Regions from separate parts of the Dickeya aquatica genome, predicted to be linked through region 1. Evidence: predicted binding sites of a transcription regulator. Region 1 holds the regulator's gene; the other holds the start of a gene.

Region 1 (14,474 bases):
TATCTCGCTGGCCGCCATCCACCACTTTGCCGGTAAATTACCGATTCTTGGCGTGTGCCTGGGTCATCAGGCGCTGGGTCAGGTTTTTGGCGCACGCGTGGTGCGGGCGCGCGAGGTGATGCATGGCAAAACCTCACCGGTGCGTCATACCGCGCAGGGGGTGTTTCGCGGGCTGGCGAATCCGCTGACGGTGACGCGCTATCACTCGCTGATTCTGGAACACGCCTCGTTGCCCGATTGCTTTGAGGTGACCGCCTGGACGGCGCGCGATGGCGCGATGGATGAGATCATGGGGGTGCGTCATCGCACCTTGCCGCTTGAAGGGGTGCAGTTTCACCCGGAAAGTATTCTCAGCCAGCAAGGGCACCAGCTATTGAGAAATTTCCTTGATTTATAGCCGGATAACCCGCACCACGCGCACACAGGCAGATTAGGGATTGCCTATTTTTGATTTTTTATGCATATTTATTGACTATATTTTCACTGGTAGTCACGGAATAACACGACGGGGCCGCAGATGGCGACAGAAAAAACAGCAGTAACACGGGATACATTCGACAAGGTTATTCTTCCGGTTTATGCACCTGCGCAGTTTGTGCCGGTAAAAGGCAAGGGAAGCCGGGTGTGGGATCAACAAGGCAAAGAGTACATCGACTTTTCCGGCGGTATCGCGGTGACGGCGCTGGGCCATTGCCATCCGGCGCTGGTGGCGGCGTTGAAAGAGCAGGGTGAAATGCTCTGGCACACCAGTAATGTGTTCACCAATGAACCGGCGCTGCGCCTGGCCAGCAAGCTGATTGCCGCCACCTTTGCCGACCGTGTGTTTTTTGCCAACTCCGGCGCAGAAGCCAATGAAGCGGCGTTCAAGCTGGCGCGCCATTATGCGATAACCCGCCACAGCCCGTACAAAACCAAAATCATTTCGTTTTATCAGTCGTTCCACGGTCGTACGCTGTTTACCGTATCGGTCGGCGGGCAGCCGAAATACGCCGACGGCTTTGGCCCGAAACCGGCGGATATCGTGCATGTGCCGTTTAACGATCTGGATGCCGTGAAAGCGGTAATGGATGACCACACCTGTGCGGTGGTGCTGGAGCCGATTCAGGGCGAAGGTGGCGTAACGCCAGCGACCCCTGAGTTTCTCAAGGGCGTGCGTGAACTGTGCGACCAGCATCAGGCGCTGCTGGTGTTTGATGAAGTGCAGTGCGGCATGGGGCGCAGCGGCAAGCTGTTCTCGTACATGCATTACGGCATTACGCCTGACATTCTGACCACCGCCAAAGCGCTGGGCGGCGGTTTCCCTGTCAGCGCCATGCTGACGACCGAAGAGATTGCGTCGGTGATGGCGGTTGGCACACACGGCACCACCTATGGCGGCAACCCGCTGGCGTGTGCGGTGGCGGAAGCGGCGCTGGATGTTATCAACACGCCGGAAGTGCTCTCGGGCGTGGCTGAAAATCATGCACGTTTCGTCAGTGCGCTGGAGCGCATTAATGCGCAGTACGCGATTTTTGATGAGGTGCGCGGTATGGGGCTGTTGCTCGGCGCGCAGTTAAAACCGGCCTGGCATGGTCGTGCCCGCGATTTTCTGGCGGCCTCGGCCGAGCTGGGGCTGATGATTCTGGTGGCGGGGCCGGATGTTATCCGGTTTGTGCCGTCGCTGGTGATTACACCGCAAGAGATAGACCAGGGCATGGCGCTGTTTGAAAAAGCAGTCGCGCAGGTGGTTCAGGGCGCATAAGCCTTATTGTTATTCGTGCCTGACGCGGTATCACCGGGTCAGGCACTCGTCAGTCACACCAATATTACATGGACGCCTTTATCACGTAGCCGGGCAACCACTTGCGCATCAGCATCGTTGCCAGTGATGAGAATATCTATCCTGTCTGAGGGGCAAAACAGCATTCCGGCACGTTGTCCTACCTTCGAACTATCCGCCAGCACTACCAACTGCCCGATATGATTGAGCATTTTTTGCTCGGCCATCGCCGTGAGCATGTCCATTTTGTATAAACCATCGGCAGTAATGCCTTTGCCGCTGGTAAACATCCAGTGCCCGGCGTACAGCGAGGAGATTTCATCCTGTGGTGCCAGCGTGATGGACTGTGATTTGTTGTATTGACCACCGATAATCACCACGCCGTCATGATCATGCTCAATCAGGTAGTTCGCCAGCGGGAAATAGTTGGTTATCACCTGTACATCCTGCCCGCAAATCTCCTGACCGAGTACAAACGCGGTCGAACCACAGTTGATAACCGCACTCTCACCGGGTTTGATGAGCGCCGCCGCTGCCTGGGCGATGCGCATTTTCTCTCCGTGATTAGAAAACTCACTGTGATTAAAATTCTCATGGCTGTTGAGCGGCGACCAGTGAGTTTTGGTTTGGGCGAGTGCTTCTGCGCCATTGCGCACCTTACGCAACTTACCGGAATCGTTCAGTTTATTGATATCACGGCGGGCGGTGGCGGGCGAAATATCAAAGGCTTGTATGATGCCCGTCACCGACAGGTGGCGTTTTTGATTGAGCAATTCCAGGATGGCGCTGTGGCGCTGAGCTTCTGTCATATCGTGCCTGATAATGATTGAATTTGATTTTTTTAAGATTATATCCCGCATGCGCGTGAATGACAGCCGTTCCTGAGATTCTTTTGATGACACCGGATTAGACCAGTATCAGCCCAGTTTGACGCCCTATCTCGGCCAGGCGCGAGCGGGCCAGCGTCAGGTTTTGCGCCCACTGCGCATCATTGGCCCACATCTCCAGCACCAGCGGGCCGTTGTAACCGATATCGGCCAGCGTCTGGAAGATGGCGCTAAAATCAACCTCGCCTTCACCAATCACCAAATCGCGGAATTGCCCCGGACTGCTGGCCGAGACTTTATGGGTGTCTTTGAGGTGGATCTGCACGATGTGATCGCAACTGAGTTTTAGCTCGGTACAGGTGTCGTAGTTCCAGCCAGTGATATTGCCCACGTCCGGGTAGGCCATGAAGTAAGGCGAGGGAATGGCTTTTTTCAGCACCTCAAATTTACTCAGTGAGTTGAGGTAGGGGGTATCCATGATTTCGACGCCCAGCATGATGCCTGCGCGCTCTGCCATGCGGGTGGCGGCTTTCATCCCTTCGATAAAGTGCTGATGCGTTTCGGCAGACGGGGTTTCGTAATAGACATCATAACCCGCCAACTGAATGCAGCGGATGCCCAGTTTGTAAGCCAGATTGATAGCCTGCGCCATGATGTCATGGGCTTTCTGGCGTATTGCCGGGTCGTGTGAGCCAAACGGAAAACGGCGGTGTGCGCTCAGACACAGGGATTGCAACGGGAAGTTGTGTTGTTCGCACACATGGCGCAGTTGATAGATTTCCGCATCGCTCCAGGCCAGACGCTGCAATTTGTCGTCAGATTCGTCCACCGACATTTCAATAAAATCAAAGCCCAGCTCTTTGGCCGCCAGGATCTTCTCTTCCCACGTCAGCGTGGCGGGCAGCGCCTTCTCATACAGCCCAAGGCGAAAGGGTTTGTTAAAGTTGTGCATGGTGCCTCCTGAGTCAGGCGGGAAAATGGCGCAGCAGAATATCGAGAATGCCGCGCCCATCATTGCTTTGTTCGGTAACGCAATCAGCCTGCCAGCGGATGGCCTCTTCAGCGTTAGCCATGGCGACGCCGAGACCGGCAAGGCGCAGCATCGACAGGTCATTGTGGTTATCGCCGATGGCGATGAGTTGTGCCGGGTCGATGTGCTGCTGTTGGAGATAGTCGTTCAGGCGCGCGCCCTTGTTGTTGCCGTGGCGGGCAAAATCAATGCGGTTCGACCAGGATTGCTCGCCGCTAAAGTGCGCCTTCACCCACGGCAATTCGGCAAAGGCGCGGACTTCGGCCACCTCGCCTTCCACCACAAATTTCCAGACATGGCGGCTTTCGGCCAACGCCGCATCCAGGCTCCCGACTTTCATGATTTGCGGGCGAATCGGGTCAGGAAAGCGGCTGGCCCACTGGCAGAGTGCTTCCATATACCGGATTGGCGAGTGCGCGGCGTACACCATCCGGTCAGTCAGGTACATCACCAGATTGAGCTGGTGCTCACGCGCCAGCGCCATGAAGCGTTTTGCATCATCATGGGGGATGGCGTTTTCCGCCAGAATGCGTTGCGCGCGGTAGTCGTATACATAGGTGCCGTTGCAGCAGATGATGGGGGTGTTAAGGCCAAGCTCATGGTGATAAGGATGGGCGGCGGTGTGGTGTCGGCCGGTGACGAGGATCACGCAGGCCTGTTGTTTAATGCGCTCAATGGCGGCTTTGATGGCCGGGTTAATGGTGTGCTGGCTGGTGAGCGTGGTGCCATCGAGATCCAGCGCCAGTGCCTGATAACGCATGATGAGCCTCTTTCTGTTACCGGTTGCTTGCCGTATGTGACAAAGGCCACGGCGACCCATGCCGGGCCGCCGTGACGCTTTGTGGCATCTGCCTTACAGGAACGATTTGTAGGGCAGTTCTGGCTCATCGATGAAGATATCGTCGAAGCCACGCGGGTGCTGGTAGTGCAATGTGTTTTTATCGGTCGGGAAGGTGTATTTACCGCCAACCTGCCAGAAGAACGGGCGGAACTGGTAGCCGAGGCGATCCTTTTTCATGTTCCACAGCACTTCGATTTCACGCGGGTCACTCTGGAAGTTAGCCCAAATATCATGATGGAACGGGATAACCACCTGGGTATTGAGGGATTCACCGGCGCGCAAAATGTCAGATGCGGTCATTTTGTCGGTGACACCGCGCGGGTTCTCACCATAAGAGAGCAGCGCGACATCAATCTGGTAATCGTTGCCGTGTTTGGCGTAGTAGTTGGAGTAGTGCGAGTCACCGGAGTGATACAGGTTGCCGCCGGAGGTTTTCACCAGATAGTTGACCGCGCGGTCATCCATGCTGTCCAGAATGCTTTTATCTTTTGATGACACGCCCGCAGGCAGCGTGACCAGCGCGGTGCGATCGAATGCATCCAGCACCTGAATGACGATATCGCCAACCGGGATCTCATCGCCGACACGGGCGACGATGCAGCGCTCGGCGGGCACTCCCCAGCGTTGCCAGAGCTCGACACAGGCTTTCGGGCCGATAAATTTTACGTGTGAGCCGCCGTTCTTCAGCACGGCGGCTGCCACGTTCACATCAATGTGATCGGCATGGTCGTGGGTCGCCAGCACGGCGTCTATCTGTTTGATACCAAACGGGTCGAGCACAAATGGCGAGGTTCTCAGGTTGGGTTGCAGTTTGCGCACCCCACCCATGCGCATCATCTGGTGTTGTTTATTCATATACGGGTTGGCGTGGGTTTTTTTGCCCGTACCGCACCAGAAATCGATAGAGATATTGGTATTGCCTGCCGACTTCAGCCAAATACCGGTACAGCCCAGCCACCACATGGCGAAGGTATCGGCCTTGACCTCTTCTTGTTCAATCTCTTCGTTTAGCCAGGTGCCCCATTCCGGGAACGTGCTCAGGATCCAGGATTCACGGGTGATTTCATCAATCTTGCTCATCGGACATACCTTTCTGGTTTGGATGGCGCACTGCGATAGGGAAACCCGACAGACATATCTGGGAACCCGGCAGCGGATCATCGGACATGACAGGGCGCACATTGCGGCACGCCTATGATTGCTTTTGATTTTTCGTGACTATATCAGTGGCGTTTTTGATTATCAATGATTGCAATGATTGTTTTGTGATTCAGACGATGATTTGCTTTTTGTCTCACCGGGAGTGGTTTTTTATCTTTATGTTTTTATTAATTTTAATGATTTTTTGTGTCTTCGTGGCTGGATCGTTTGCATTAAATGCCAGGGAAAATCATTCTCAATCGAGAACGATTGTCGATCATTTTGGGGTTTTTAAGAGATTTTATACCCCACGACATTCATCACAAAAAATCATTTTTTGATGAAATATGATTCTTCCGTGAGTTTATTAAGGCGCTGGCCAATGCTGTCCAACGCCAACCGCATGAATGCAAGCAAGAATGAATGCAAGAAAACCCATACCTATACGGGTGGTGATGTCCTCCACCACTCCAATAGCAGTGTAATTGTCCTTGTGTTGGACGGAGCAACGTTATGGAAACCCTCTACAGCATTTTTTACATTTTCTACAGCCAGGTGATGACCAAAGCCCCGTTGTTACTCGGGCTGGTGACGTGTATTGGTTATCTGCTGCTCAGGCGTGATGGCACCACCGTCATTAAAGGCACTGTCAAAACGATTGTGGGTTTTATGCTGGTGCAGGTGGGGTCAACCACGCTGGTGTCAGGTTTTAAACCCGTTATCGATAAAATCTCGGAATATCATCACCTGACGGGCTCGGTCATCGACCCTTACACCACCATGATGGCGACCATGGAAACCATGGGCAGCCGCTATTCCTGGGTGGGGTATGCGGTGTTGCTGGCGCTGGGCCTGAATATCCTGTTGGTGGTGTTTCGGCGCTTAACCGGTATTCGTACCATCATGTTGACCGGCCACATCATGTTCCAGCAGGTTGGGCTGGTGGCGGTGTTCTATGTGGTGATGGGGGCATCGATGTGGGAAACCATCCTCTATTCCGCGGTCATCATGGCGCTGTACTGGGGTATTTCGTCCAACATCATGTTTAAGCCGACGGAAGCAGTAACGGGTGGCGCGGGGTTCTCGATTGGGCACCAGCAGCAGGTGGCCTCCTGGATTGCGACCAAACTGGCTCCCAGGCTGGGTGATAAAGACGACAGCGTGGATAAGCTCAACCTGCCTAAGTGGTTGCACATTTTTCACGACAGTATTACGGCTACCGCCATTGTGATGACGCTGTTTTTCGGCATCATCTTGCTCTCTTTCGGCCTGGAGAATCTCCAGAAAATGGCCGGTTCGACGCACTGGACTATCTATATTTTGGAAACCGGCCTGCGCTTTGCGGTGGCGATTCAAGTGATTGTGGCTGGCGTGCGTATGTTTGTGGCCGAGCTTTCCGAAGCCTTTAAAGGCATTTCCGAACGCGTTATCCCCAATGCGGTGCTGGCGATTGACTGCGCGGCTATCTACGCCTACTCACCGAACGCGATGGTATTCGGTTTTATCTGGGGCACCTTAGGTCAGTTCCTCGCCGTGCTTGGCCTGCTGCTGTGCAACTCCTCCATCATGATAATCCCCGGCTTTATTCCCATGTTCTTCTCTAACGCTACCATCGGCGTGTTCGCCAACCATTTCGGCGGCTGGCGCGCGGTGATGAAAATCTGTTTTGTGATGGGGATTATTGAAGTGTTGGGTTCCGCCTGGGCGATTCACCTGTTTGCCCAGAACGGCACCAGTTTTAATGGCTGGATGGGGATGGCGGACTGGGCGCTGGTGTTCCCGGCCATCATGCAGGGGCTGTCGTTCTCTTCGCTGTTCTTTGTGTTACTGCTGGCCGGTGCACTGGTCTACATGTACTTCGCGTCCCGCACGCTGCGTGCAGAGGAAGATTCGGCGCAACCGCTAGTCAGTGAGGCGGCCGCGGGCAATGTGCGCAGCAGCGATGCCGATGCCCAGCCGGTGAGCGCTGCGAACGCTCGGGTGGTGCGTATTCTGGCGGTGTGCGGCAACGGCCAGGGGTCTTCGATGATGATGAAAATGAAGATAGGCAAGTTCCTTGAACAACGGGGAGTGCCGCACATCATGGATTCCTGCGCTGTGGCAGATTACAAGACCAAACTCCCGACCACCGACATCATCGTTTCCTCGAAACATCTGGCGGGTGAAATGAGCCCCGGTGACGGCAAGTTTGTGTTGGGTGTGCAAAACATGCTCAACCCGAACTCTTTCGGTGACGAGCTGCTGGGCCTTATCAATAAAAACTTTGCCGGTTAATCACGCGTGCCTTCCTTGCAGGGTGAGGAAGGCCTAAGGAGAAGAGCATGAAATTCAAACAATCGTTAATCGACAATCACTCCGTATTGCTCAACGCCACCGCCGCTGACTGGCGTGATGCCATCAAACTGGGTACGGACATGCTGATTGCGTCCGGTGCCGTCGAGCCGCGCTATCACGAAGCGATTATCAGCAGCATCGAGAAAATGGGGCCGTATATCGTGATTGCGCCGCAATTCGCCATGCCGCACGCCCGGCCGGAAAACGGCGTGAACCGCACCGCCTTTGCGCTGGTGACGCTGACCACGCCGGTGAAGTTTGATGGCGAAGATGAACCGGTGGATGTGCTGGTGACGCTGGCGGGCAGCACCTCGGATGAGCACATGGAAGGGCTGATGGAAGTGACCCAGGTGCTGGAAGACGAGAACAGCGATACCGGAATTAACCTCGATAAACTGCGGGTGTGCACCAGCCGTGAAGAGGTATTCAGTGTGATTGATAAGGCGCTGGCACAGCCTGCCTGAGCCGCAATAAGGCGCTCCGTGCAGGGGCGCAGGAGAGAATGATGATGTACCCGCAATTGAAGGCTATCGTACTGGAAGCCAACCTGTTGCTTCCCCGTCACGGCCTGGTGACGTTGACCTGGGGCAATGTCTCCCAAATTGACCGCGCTCAGGGCGTTATTGCCATTAAACCGTCGGGCGTTTCCTATGAGCAGATGACCCTCGACGATATCGTGGTAGTGGACATGGACGGGCGTGTGGTGGAAGGGCACCTTAACCCTTCCAGCGACACGGCTACCCATCTGGCGCTCTATCAGGCGTTTAGCGGTATCGGCGGTATTGTGCATACCCATTCACGCCACGGCACTATCTGGGCGCAGGCGGGGCTGGATATTCCCGCGCTCGGTACGACCCATGCCGACTATTTCTACGGCGATATTCCCTGCACCCGCGCGTTGAGCGAGCAGGAAATCGCCCGTGAGTATGAAAAAAATACCGGTGCGGTGATCGTGGAGGAGTTTCAGCGCCGGGATCTCGATCCGCTGGCCGTACCGGGTGTGGTGATCACCGGCCATGCGCCCTTCTGCTGGGGGAAAAACGCGCTGGATGCGGTACACAATGCGCTGGTGCTCGAAGAGGTGGCGGCGATGGCGCTGTCAACCCGCCTGCTCAACCCGGCGATTCATATCGATCAGGCGCTTTCTGATAAACACTATTTCAGAAAACACGGCGCGAATGCCTACTACGGCCAGCGTTAAGCCACCGCGCCTGAATAACGTCACTGTTTGAAATAGCGACTTGAAATGAATAGTGGCATCACGCCACGGGCAGCGCTCGCCCGCACGTCGCTGTTTCCGGTATTTTCACTTTTGGAAAGGAAATAACATCATGACTAAACCTATGCTGCAAATTGCCCTGGATTCGACAGACCTGGCCACAGCGGTTGAGATTGCTGAGCGTGTTGGCGGGTTCGTTGAGGTTATCGAGGTCGGTACCATTCTGGCCTTTGCTGAAGGCATGACGGCGGTGCGCACCCTGCGCGAGCGCCACCCTAAACACATTATTGTGTGTGACATGAAAACCACTGACGGCGGAGCCATTCTGGCGCGCATGGCGTTCTCTGCCGGGGCGAACTGGATAACCGTCTCGGCGGCAGCGCACGTTGCCACTATTGCCGCCTGCAAAAAAGTGGCCGATGAGTTTGGTGGCGAAATCCAGATTGAGCTGTACGGCAACTGGAGCCTTGATGATGCCCGGCAGTGGGTTGATATGGGCATTACCCAGGCGATTTATCACCGCTCGCGCGATGCGGAGCTTGCCGGAGTTAACTGGACGAGTGACGACCTCGGCCGGATGCGTGCGCTTTCTGAACTGGGGCTGGCGTTGTCGATTACCGGCGGCATTGTGCCGCAGGATATTCACCTGTTTGAAGGTATCAGCGCCAAGACCTTTATCGCCGGTCGTGCGCTGGCGTCTGAGCGTGGTAAGGCGACCGCTGAGGCACTGCGCACCGAGATCAATAAATACTGGTCGTAACGCGTCGCACGCGACACTCACCGATACGCAACGCAAAATAAGCAGGGCGGCCATTGGCCGCCCTTGCTGGTGATGGAGACACGTTGATGAAGGTATCAACGGGTACCGTAAACCACGATGGTTTTACCGTGGGCAGAGATGAGATCCTGGTCTTCCAGCATTTTCAGGATACGGCCGACAGTTTCACGGGAACAGCCGACAATCTGGCCTATCTCCTGACGGGTTATCTTGATTTGCATACCGTCCGGGTGGGTCATGGCATCCGGTTGTTTGGCCAGGTTCAGCAAGGTCTGTGCGATACGCCCTGTTACGTCCAAAAATGCCAAATTGCCGACCTTCTGCGAGGTCACTTGCAGGCGGCGGGCCATCTGTGAGGAGAGGCGCATCAGAATATCCGGGTTAACCTGGATAAGCTGACGGAATTTTTTATAGGAAATTTCAGCGACTTCGCAGGCAGTTTTTGCCCGAACCCACGCACTGCGCTCCTGCCCATCTTCAAACAAGCCAAGCTCGCCAATAAAATCGCCCTGATTCAGATAAGACAGAATCATTTCCTTGCCTTCTTCATCCTTAATCAGCACGGCAACCGAGCCTTTCACGATGTAGTAAAGCGTCTCTGCTTTTTCACCCTGATGGATCAGAGTGCTCTTCGATGGGTACTTGTGAATGTGACAATGAGAAAGGAACCATTCGAGAGTCGGGTCTGTTTGCGGTTTGCCGAGAACCATTCGCTGTTATCCTCTGTTGTAATTCACTGCGCAAATCACAGGGCTCAGAGTTCCCTGTACGGCGTGATAACATAGTTATAATTCAAATTCCGTCCTGGCGGAATGACGTCAGGGATGATACGGAGACGGTCTATCAATGACGCCGGTAAACTGGTGGCAGTCAGGCAGAGGCCCGACACACACGGGTTTACGTCCTCCGTTTGTAACACAGGTTGAGTGTAGTGTCTCGTGTTGTCTCGCTTCAGCATGATTAAGCTCTGATTATCAGGCTTTTTTGTTCATGAGCGGTGCAAAATTTCAAAAATAGTTGATTGAGGGCAAAATTATGCAGGCTCGGGTGAAATGGGTTGAAGGATTGACGTTTTTGGGTGAGTCCGCATCCGGTCATCAGGTGCTGATGGATGGCAACTCAGGCGACAAAGCGCCCAGCCCGATGGAGATGGTACTGATGGCCGCCGGAGGCTGTAGCGCCATTGATGTGGTGTCCATCCTGCAAAAAGGTCGCCATGATGTGGCCGACTGTGAAGTGCGTCTGAGCGCCGAGCGCCGTGAAGAGGCACCGCGCCTGTTCACCGCCATTAATTTGCACTTTATCGTGACCGGCAAAGCCTTATCGGAAAAAGCCGTGGAGCGGGCGGTTGCGCTCTCGGCAGAAAAATATTGCTCGGTGGCACTGATGCTGGAAAAAACGGTGACGGTGACTCACAGCCATGAAGTCATTGCGCGGGGTTAAGGCATTGACGCGCGGCGGCTTAACCACCGCCGCGAGACGTCACGCTATCCCGTTACCTTCAACAAGCCGCTGTACCAGCGGTGCCATAATCAGCTCCATTGCCAGCCCCATCTTGCCGCCCGGCACCACCAGGGTATTGATGTGCGAAATAAATGACCCCTGTAACATCGCCAGCAGATAGGGGTAATCCATATTGTTTAATCCCTGAAAGTGGATAACCACAAAGCTCTCATCCATTGAGGGAATGGCTTTGGCGGCAAACGGGTTGGAGGTATCGACCGTTGGGACGCGCTGAAAATTGATATGGGTGCGGGAAAATTGCGGCGTGATATGGGTGATGTAATCTTCCATTGAGCGCACCACCGAGTCCATCACCGCTTCGCGTGAATGGCCGCGCTCGTTGATGTCACGCACCAGCTTTTGAATCCACTCCAGATTGACGATAGGCACCACCCCCACCAGCAGGTCAACGTGCTGCGCGACGTTATGCTGTGCGCTGACAACGCCGCCATGCAGCCCTTCGTAGAACAGCAGATCGGTCGGTTGTGGTATCGGTTCCCAGGGCGTAAAGGTGCCAGGCACCTGATTGTAGGGAATAGCTTCATCATAGGTGTGCAGGTATTTGCGGGTCTGGCCGGTGCCGGTGCGGCCATAATCGATAAATGCCTGTTCCAGCTGGCTAAAATCATTGGCTTCCGGCCCGAAATAGCTGATATGACGGCCGACATCGCGCGCTTTACGGATAGCCATATCCATTTCCGGGCGGGTATAGCGGTGGTAACTGTCACCGTCTACCAGCGCGGCGCGCAGGTTAAGTTGCTGGAATATTTTACGAAATGCCAGGCTGGTGGTGGTCGTCCCGGCACCACTGGAGCCTGTAACCGCGATAATCGGGTGCTGATGAGACATGCGAACCTCCGCTGACATTGCCGCCGGTAAACCGGGTCATCGTCGTGAAATGTTTATTAAAAGCCTGAGTATGAATGCCTTGCTTATTGAAGGCGATATCTTGCGAACCGTCAGGGATATCCGATAAGTGTTAGCATATCTGTTGCCTGCCGACACGCCAATTTGCGTGTTTCACCCCCGTGACTCACGGGTGTTCGCGCTCTGTACGGCCAAGCTGGCGGCGCGGCATGATATTGACGGTTTCATGCAGTTCAGACCACACCAGCACCACCTCGCCCTGGCGTAACTGCTGCTCGACGGCGGCGACTTTCTCTTCCAGCGTGCGTTCATGCTCACCGTAATCGGTGCCTTCGCGCAGCACAAAGGCTTCAATCAGGTTTTTTAGCGTCGGTGCCGCCAGTTCCTGCCAGGGGATTATCATGGTTTCAGCTCCGCTTGGGTTCCAGATACGCAGTCAGCCAGTCAGGGACGCACTGCTCCAGCCATAATTGTGGTTGACGCCAGGTACCGCTGACAAAGCCGACATGGCCGCCGTGCTGCGTCAGGCAGTAGTGGATGTTGCCCGGCAATTGCGACAGTTTAGGGATAACCTCCGTTGTCATAAACGGGTCATCTTTGGCATGTACCACCAGCAACGGCTGGCGAATCTGCGCCAGTCGCGGCAGGGCGCTGCTGCGCCGGTAGTAGTCATCCGCATCAGCAAACCCGTGTAACCGGGCGGTGACGAGCTGGTCGAACTCTTTCAGATGGCGGATTTGGCGCAAGCGCTCTGCCGAAACCGGCAGGCAGTTGGGGTAGGCAGCAAGCTTGCGCAGCGCATTGCGGCGTAACAAATTAAGCAAATAGCCCTGATAAACGCGAGAAAATCCGCGCTCCAGCCGACGGCTGCACGGCTCTAGCTGCAACGGTGCCGAGATAATGGCCGCGACGTCCGGCAGGTTGGCGCTATCGTGCTGGCTCAACAGGCAGGCGAGCATGTTGCCGCCAAGCGAGACGCCGATGGCAGCGGTAGGGGCATTGCCGAAGGTGCGCGCAAGCCAACCGAGGAAGTAGCTCGCGTCATCCGTTTCCCCGGCGTGGTAGCCGCGAGCCAGTCGGTTGGGCTGGCGGCCACAGCCGCGAAAATGCATCACCACCGCCAGCCAGCCGCGTTGCTGGCAGGCGGCCATCATGCCGTGGGCATACGGGCTGTGAAAACTGCCTTCCAGCCCGTGGAACAGCACCACGCGCGGCTTGTGCCGTGCCGCTGCCGGGTCTTCGCTCCAGGCCAGCTCTACAAAGTCACCATCCGGCAGCGTGAGTGTTTGCCAGTGCGGCTGGAGTGCCGGGCGACGGCGCAGCAGGCGTGGCAGCATCGTTTGCAAATGAGGGTTACTGCCTCCTGCCAAAGGCTGAAATGGCAGGTTGTTGTGTGAAATCCGGTTCATAAACAGTGAGTGATGAGCCATTCGTCATGATGAAACGGTGCCCCTGCACAGGGATACCGGGCGAAAAACTTGTCTGTGCCGTGGTGCGCTGTTAGCTTGATGGTTTCATGCCAAATTGATACCTATTAAGGGATTGCTGTTTCATGGAGCACGTCGGTCTGTTTTTCTCAATGCTCGGTTTTTTGTGGGTCGCCGCCATTACGCCAGGCCCTAATAATATGCTACTTACCGCCTCGGCGGCCAATTTTGGTCTGTGGCGCTCAATGCCGCTGATGATAGGCATTATGCTGGGTATGCAAAGCATGCTGCTGCTGGTGGCGCTGGGATTAGGCAGCCTGATTCTGCTGTATCCGACGCTGCATCTGGCCTTAAAGGTACTGGGTAGCCTCTACCTGCTCTGGTTGTCATGGAAAATCGCCACCGCCGCTTATGAGCGGCTTGATACCGAGAGTGCGCCCTCACGGCCAATGCCGTTCTACCAGGGCGGGCTGTTGCAGTTTCTTAACCCGAAAGCCTGGTTAATGGCATTGGGCGCAGTGGCTGGTTTTAGCCTTGCCGGTGAAGGCTATGTCGGCTCGGTGGTCGCTATCAGTATCGCAATGTTCAGCGTTAATTTGGTCGCCGGGTTTATCTGGTTAGGGTTTGGCGCGCTGATAGGCCGCCTGCTGCAAAGCCCGCGCGCCTGGAAAATATTCAATCTGGCGATGGGCGTGCTGACGGCCACCTGCGTGTTGATGGTCTGGCACTAGTCTGGTGTGACGCACGGC
Region 2 (5,718 bases), 240 kb from region 1:
GCTTGTTATTTGACATTAAGCTAAAACTCACATCAAATATTTCTAACATTTGTCCCCTGTTATCACTTTTATGTCTTTTCGCACGGAAGCTTGTTTGATGGGATATATGGTAACGTTTTTATCACTTACTTTTCCAGAGTGATTATTTTTATCTATTTAAGAAACTTTTTGCTTTATTAGTTGACATATTATTTCCATATGTACCTTAAGGTTCGCTCTGGTAAGCCATTTTTTATTGAATCGGGCTACTGATGTTCTGTGATCCAGCACTCATAAATAACGTTATTATTTCAGTAATGGCAGGATGTTTTCTACCTGATGAGCAAGACGGTTGTTATCGGCATGATATGCGGCGATAGCCGATGTTGAGTACCCGTAAACTGGTGGTGCCGATGTGTGCATGATGTTGGAAATAAAGTTTCGTTATCATAATAAATAAAAATATTAGATTGGTAATTATCTGCTGTCCTTGTCATTGAATACGACGCAAGGATGATGGCTCACAACAAAAGGACTGAAACATGCAAAAAAAGAGCGTGATGTACCGTATGTACTGGCATGCGGCCATGCTGGCCGCATCGATGTTATCGGCCACGATACTTGCCAGCCCGGCGCTGGCGGCACAAACCAACCAGACCGCCGCACTGCCTGCCGGAACGATTGACCAGATCCGCTTTGGTGATAGCGCATCAGAGAAAGACCACAGCCTTACTGACGCCAGCAGTCAGACACTGACCGGAGGATTGGCAGAGCCTGCTCGCCAGTTACTGCCTCTGAGTCCGGCAGGAATGTATGGCGGTAGTTTGACGTTTACCATGAAGGTGGATCCTCAGCGGCGCAACTATGTGTCTGTCAAACTGTGGGGGGATGACGATGTTAATTCCGCCATAGGCCGGCTTTACCTGTACGTGGTAAAGGAGGGCGTCGAGTATCAGGTGGGCTACCGACATGAGGGTGACTACATGCCGCTGAGTGTGGCTCACTGGCATAAACCTTTGCCGGGACGCTTCTTTTACTCCACCACGTTGCTGCCTTATACGATGACCAAAGGCCGCAGTACGATAACCCTGAAAATCGTTTCTACCGGTCGGCTCTATCCGTTCGGAGCCGGAGGGCCTGATGCGGCCAACCCCTATCAGTACGCCATGAATACACCCAGTCGCGGGGTTTACCGTGCTTATACGCATGTTGATCCCTTTCTGGATGTCTCGACGGAGCCTCAGGGCCGTGAGCCTTCTGTTGCGGCACGCATTTCACCGGGGGAGGAGATTTTAGGTGTTAACGGTTCATTTCGTAACGCCATCAATAATCGCATTACCAGCCTGCTTGCCAGCACGCCGACAACGGCCAATCTTTCAGGGAGTGACCTGCGCTATCTTGCCCGTGCCTATTCGGTGGCCGGGCTGAAAAGTGAACAAAACCCAGCGGTGATAAGCCAGGTTGTTGCCGGGCTGGATGCTTACGCAACGCAATACTACGCTGACAACAACACGGTAAAAGGCTGGGGGGGTAGCTTTGGCGTGCAAGGGCAGGCTATCTATTACCTGCGTGATGTACTGACACCGGCTATCCTCAACGCGTCGGTCAGCTATGGCAGCGGCGGCACGAAAACCCGACGCACCGCCTGGGCGGATATGCTGTTTGCCAGTCGTGAATTTGGCCGCCTTCAGGACAGGCGCACGCTAACCAATCAGTCAATGATTGCCAGCAACAGTATCTACTTTGCCAATAAAGGCCTGCTGGTGTTAAACGACAGCCGGGCGTTCGCTGAAAAAACAGCACAACGTTACATCAGAGAGGCGGTGGGCCTGCTGCCCTGGACGGGAAATGACCTGACGGATGGTGGCGGACGCCTTCCTTACGGCAATGCCTATTATCAGGTGACGGATAAGGGCCAAACCCGTGAATGGGGATATGTCGGTGCGGGTTATGGCGAATTGCAGTCCTATCTGGCGGAATATGTTCGCGTGACCGGTAGCGATGATTTTTGCCAGCAAATGGTGAAAATGGCAAAGGCGCGGGCACCGTTTCGCCGCCCGGCTATCGATGTTGTGAATGGCAATAATTATCGGGCAATGGAGGCGATAGGCTTGCTGGCCTGGCGCGGTGCGCATGAAAGTGACGGTAATTTTGCCGGTTATATTGCCTATGTTGACTCGCTCAATACCAATGAACGGGCGAAAGGGTTGCGGGTTGCTGCGGCCAGTCAAGATGCCACGCTCATCGGTTATGCCAAACAAATGCTTGAAGATGGGCAGTTTTTTGCCAGCCTGAGCGGGGCGGAGTCGGCATTTGAAGCGCTGGATGTGTTTGCTGATTACCAAACCATTAAAACGGCCAGCGACAGTGGTGCACGTTTGCCGATGACTGACGGCCAGCCTGATTTTGCCTGGACGGATGAAGACAATGCCATCGTTGCCTTGAAGAAAGGTGATGAGCGCCTGTGGTTAAGCGCTTACTGGCAGGCCAAGGCGGGTACGGGTATCAATGCTCTGGCGCGTTTTCACTTTAGTACGCCGGGGTATGATCAGTACGGCGTGCTGGAAACGACGCCGCTTTTTCGCGCGACCACCAGTTATACCCGCGCCAATATGATAGATAAGCCAGAACAGAATCAGTATGTGCCGCCCAATGCGCCCAACAATGCGTATGCCGGAGAGATCCTGCCACTGGGCGCTACGCCGTCGGATGCCTCCGGTAGCGACCCTTTTCGGGGTAAGGCGGATTTCTATGCCTTACGCTTTGGCCACTACCTGATGGGGATTAACACCAGTACCCGCAACAGTTATCCGCTAAAAACACCGGCTGGCTTTAATGCTGCACAGGATTTGGTATCACAGCGCACGCAGTCCGGCACCATCACCGTTGCGCCACGCAGCAGTGTGGTGTTGTATCTGGAGAGTACCCGTGATGCGGCACCGGTACCGGCGACCCCGCTCTATCTCAAAGCACAAACCAGCGCTGGGGTGACAACGTTATCGTGGTCGGCCGCCTCTGGCGCGACACGTTACGCTGTCCAGCGCTCCGGCAGCGAGGCGGGGAATTATCAGACCATCGCGACCGTGACGACCAATGCCTACAGTGATAACGTGACTGCCCCTTCCGGCGGCGACTACTATCGCGTGGTGGCAGTGAATGATAAGGGAGAAAGCTACCCTTCCATGTGGAGCCATCCCTGAGGCGGGATGATGCCCTCTCGGGGTAAGCGTTATCTTGCGCTGAGCCTGTCGCCGCCAGCCCACCATGCCAGCGGCGCATGATTTCAGTCAGGCATGAAAATTTTCTTCACTAACCATATGAAAAAACGGTGTTTTCATTTTAAGTGCATAAGAGTGTGATATGGATCGCACTTTTTGTGAAATGGGATATAGTTACTATGGTGATAATTGACTTGTCATTTACGAACACCCCAAACGAAAATTTAAAATGAAGGAAACCACCATGAACATGAAAACTCTTTTTGCCACCATCGTACTGAGCACACTGTCTGCGGGTTCTTTTGCGGCGACCGAAGTTCAGTATCCGCAGGGCCAGGAAATCGGCAGTGTTTCTGCCACTGCCAGCACGCTGGACAGCCTGCAAGCGAAACTGGCTGCAAAAGCTGATGCCGCGGGTGCTAAATCTTTTCAGATAACCGCAGTGCAGGGCGACGATACCCTGCACGGTAATGCAGTGCTGTTTAAATAAGTTGTAACCCGGTCAGGGAGTCTCCCTCCCTCTCCTCCCTGGCCTGATTGACTTTCCTCCCTTTGTGTCTGTTGTGTCTGATTCTTGTGTTTTAACCGGGCGTTGCCCGGTTTTTTTATTTCTGTTCCGTGAGTTCTGGTCAGGCGACAGGAATCGGTATCATGCATGGTATGTGTTGTATTCATTAAGGAAGAGATGTCGTGAAAACCATAATGGCCGGTTTAGTGTTACTGACGTCATTGCCCTGCCTGGCAGAGCGTGATTATGAAATGGAGATGTGCCGAGATGGTCATTTCCCCCATTACCCTGGGCAGTATGCCAGCGGCAAAATTAACGCGTCTGAGGGTAATAAAGCCTATTTCTATGATGATGATACGGATAAAGGGTGCCCGGCGAATCAGGCGCAATGCCAGCAAAAAGCCTATCTGATAGAAGGTGACAACGTGCTGGTTGCACAGGAGCAAAACGGCTGGTCGTGCGTCGGGTTTCAGGGCAAGAAGAGCGTGTTTGTCGGCTGGTTGCAGTCCAGACTCATTGAAAAACAACCGACGAAACCCCCTGTGTTCAATGACTGGCTTGGTACATGGCGCAATGGTGAGAACAACATTACCCTGACACAGGGAAAGAACGGGGCACTGCGCATAAAAGGCCGCGCGTATTGGCATGGCGGCGTGTCTCCATCCGGTGAAGAGAATGTGCATTTGGGGAGCCTTGCCGAGACCGCGCAGCCAACAGGAAACCGGCTGGAATGGGGGAAACCGAATGAGGAATTTAAATGCGCAGGGGCAATGCGGCTTATCAACGGTCAGTTAGTTGTTGCAGACAATAATGAGTGCGGCGGGATGAACGTCAGCTTTAGTGGCGTGTATCGTTTGCAAAAATAGCCGCGAAGGGGCGAGTCACGCAATAGCAATAAAAACGGCCCCAGTCCGGGGCCGCTGAATATCTGTCACCTGAAAGGGATTATTCCAGCCCTTTGGCTTGTGCTGCTGCTTTCACGATGACCGCGAACGCATCTGCTTTCAGTGACGCGCCGCCAACCAGTGCGCCGTCGATATCCGGCTGGGTGAACAGCTCTGCCGCGTTAGATGCGTTGACGGAACCGCCGTACTGAATGATGACTTGTTCAGCCACGGCTGCATCCTGCCGGGCAATGTGGTCACGAATGAATTTGTGAACCGCCTGCGCCTGCGCCGGAGTAGCGGACTTACCGGTGCCGATAGCCCATACCGGTTCGTAGGCAATGACCGCGTTGTCGAACGCTTTCGCACCCAGTGTGTTCAGCACTGCGTCCAACTGACGCGCACAGACGGCTTCGGTCTGGCCCGCTTCGTTTTCCGCTTCGGTTTCACCAATACACAATACCGGGATCAGGCCGGTTTCTTTCAGCACCGCGAATTTTTTTGCGATGAATTCATCACTTTCGTGATGATAAGTGCGGCGTTCGGAGTGGCCGATGATGATGTATTTGGCACCGAGGTCTTTGAGCATCGCGGCGGAGGTTTCACCGGTGAATGCGCCAGCGAGGTTGACGTCCACATTCTGGGCACCCAGTGCAATACGGCTGCCTGCCAGCAGATGTTTGGCCTGATCCAGATAAAGGGCTGGCGGCGCAATGGCTACGCCACAACCGGTGACTGCGCTCAGCTCGCTGCGCAAGCCGGCTATCAGTTCGTGAACCAGGCTGGTGCTGCCGTTCAGCTTCCAGTTGCCCATGACTAAGGGATGTCGCATCTTGTTTCCTCCAGGCATATAGCCAGTTAATCAATTCATGGCTGCGTCAGGCAGCCAGTCTGACGAGTGTATCGAACTGCCGATAGTATAGAGTTGAAATGGCGCGGTGGCTCTGTTTTTCGTGCCTAATTATCGAACCGATCACGAATCAGATAGCGCCAGCTTAATCGGTTCAACAGCGAAAGTTAGCCCCTTTTCGCCATGATCAACCACCACGTAACGCAATGCGCCCTCCGTCTGTTGGTAAAATCGCTGCCCTTTGCCTTTTTCCAGCAGGGTTTCCACTTTTTTCAGGCT

What was found. The regulator CRP, encoded in region 1, controls carbon source genes, mostly activating them, when cyclic AMP is high. The targets are predictions, from matches to a motif close to ATGTGANNNNNNTCACAT.
Region 2: a site for CRP is predicted at 3,333-3,350, ahead of bhsA (multiple stress resistance protein BhsA). Genes of this name have one in related genera too.

The regions. Positions count from the first base shown of each region.
Region 1 is NZ_LT615367.1:4,070,399-4,084,872, reverse strand. It holds gene DAQ1742_RS18565 (aminodeoxychorismate synthase component II) at 1-397, shown strand, start outside; gene argD (bifunctional acetylornithine/succinyldiaminopimelate transaminase) at 518-1,741, shown strand; gene ulaR (HTH-type transcriptional regulator UlaR) at 1,795-2,568, opposite strand; gene DAQ1742_RS18550 (L-ribulose-5-phosphate 3-epimerase) at 2,666-3,538, opposite strand; gene DAQ1742_RS18545 (Cof-type HAD-IIB family hydrolase) at 3,552-4,376, opposite strand; gene ulaG (L-ascorbate 6-phosphate lactonase) at 4,470-5,537, opposite strand; gene DAQ1742_RS18535 (PTS ascorbate-specific subunit IIBC) at 6,111-7,871, shown strand; gene DAQ1742_RS18530 (PTS sugar transporter subunit IIA) at 7,919-8,395, shown strand; gene DAQ1742_RS18525 (L-ribulose-5-phosphate 4-epimerase) at 8,440-9,132, shown strand; gene DAQ1742_RS18520 (3-keto-L-gulonate-6-phosphate decarboxylase UlaD) at 9,263-9,910, shown strand; gene crp (cAMP-activated global transcriptional regulator CRP) at 10,006-10,638, opposite strand; gene DAQ1742_RS18510 (OsmC family protein) at 10,964-11,371, shown strand; gene DAQ1742_RS18505 (phosphoribulokinase) at 11,411-12,280, opposite strand; gene DAQ1742_RS20760 (hypothetical protein) at 12,279-12,407, shown strand; gene DAQ1742_RS18500 (YheU family protein) at 12,465-12,701, opposite strand; gene DAQ1742_RS18495 (hydrolase) at 12,706-13,635, opposite strand; gene DAQ1742_RS18490 (LysE family translocator) at 13,851-14,456, shown strand.
Region 2 is NZ_LT615367.1:4,310,377-4,316,094, reverse strand. It holds gene DAQ1742_RS19560 (acyl-homoserine-lactone synthase) at 1-49, opposite strand, end outside; gene DAQ1742_RS19555 (class I SAM-dependent methyltransferase) at 522-3,179, shown strand; gene bhsA (multiple stress resistance protein BhsA) at 3,442-3,687, shown strand; gene DAQ1742_RS19545 (hypothetical protein) at 3,888-4,571, shown strand; gene tpiA (triose-phosphate isomerase) at 4,651-5,421, opposite strand; gene DAQ1742_RS19535 (DUF1454 family protein) at 5,563-5,718, opposite strand, start outside.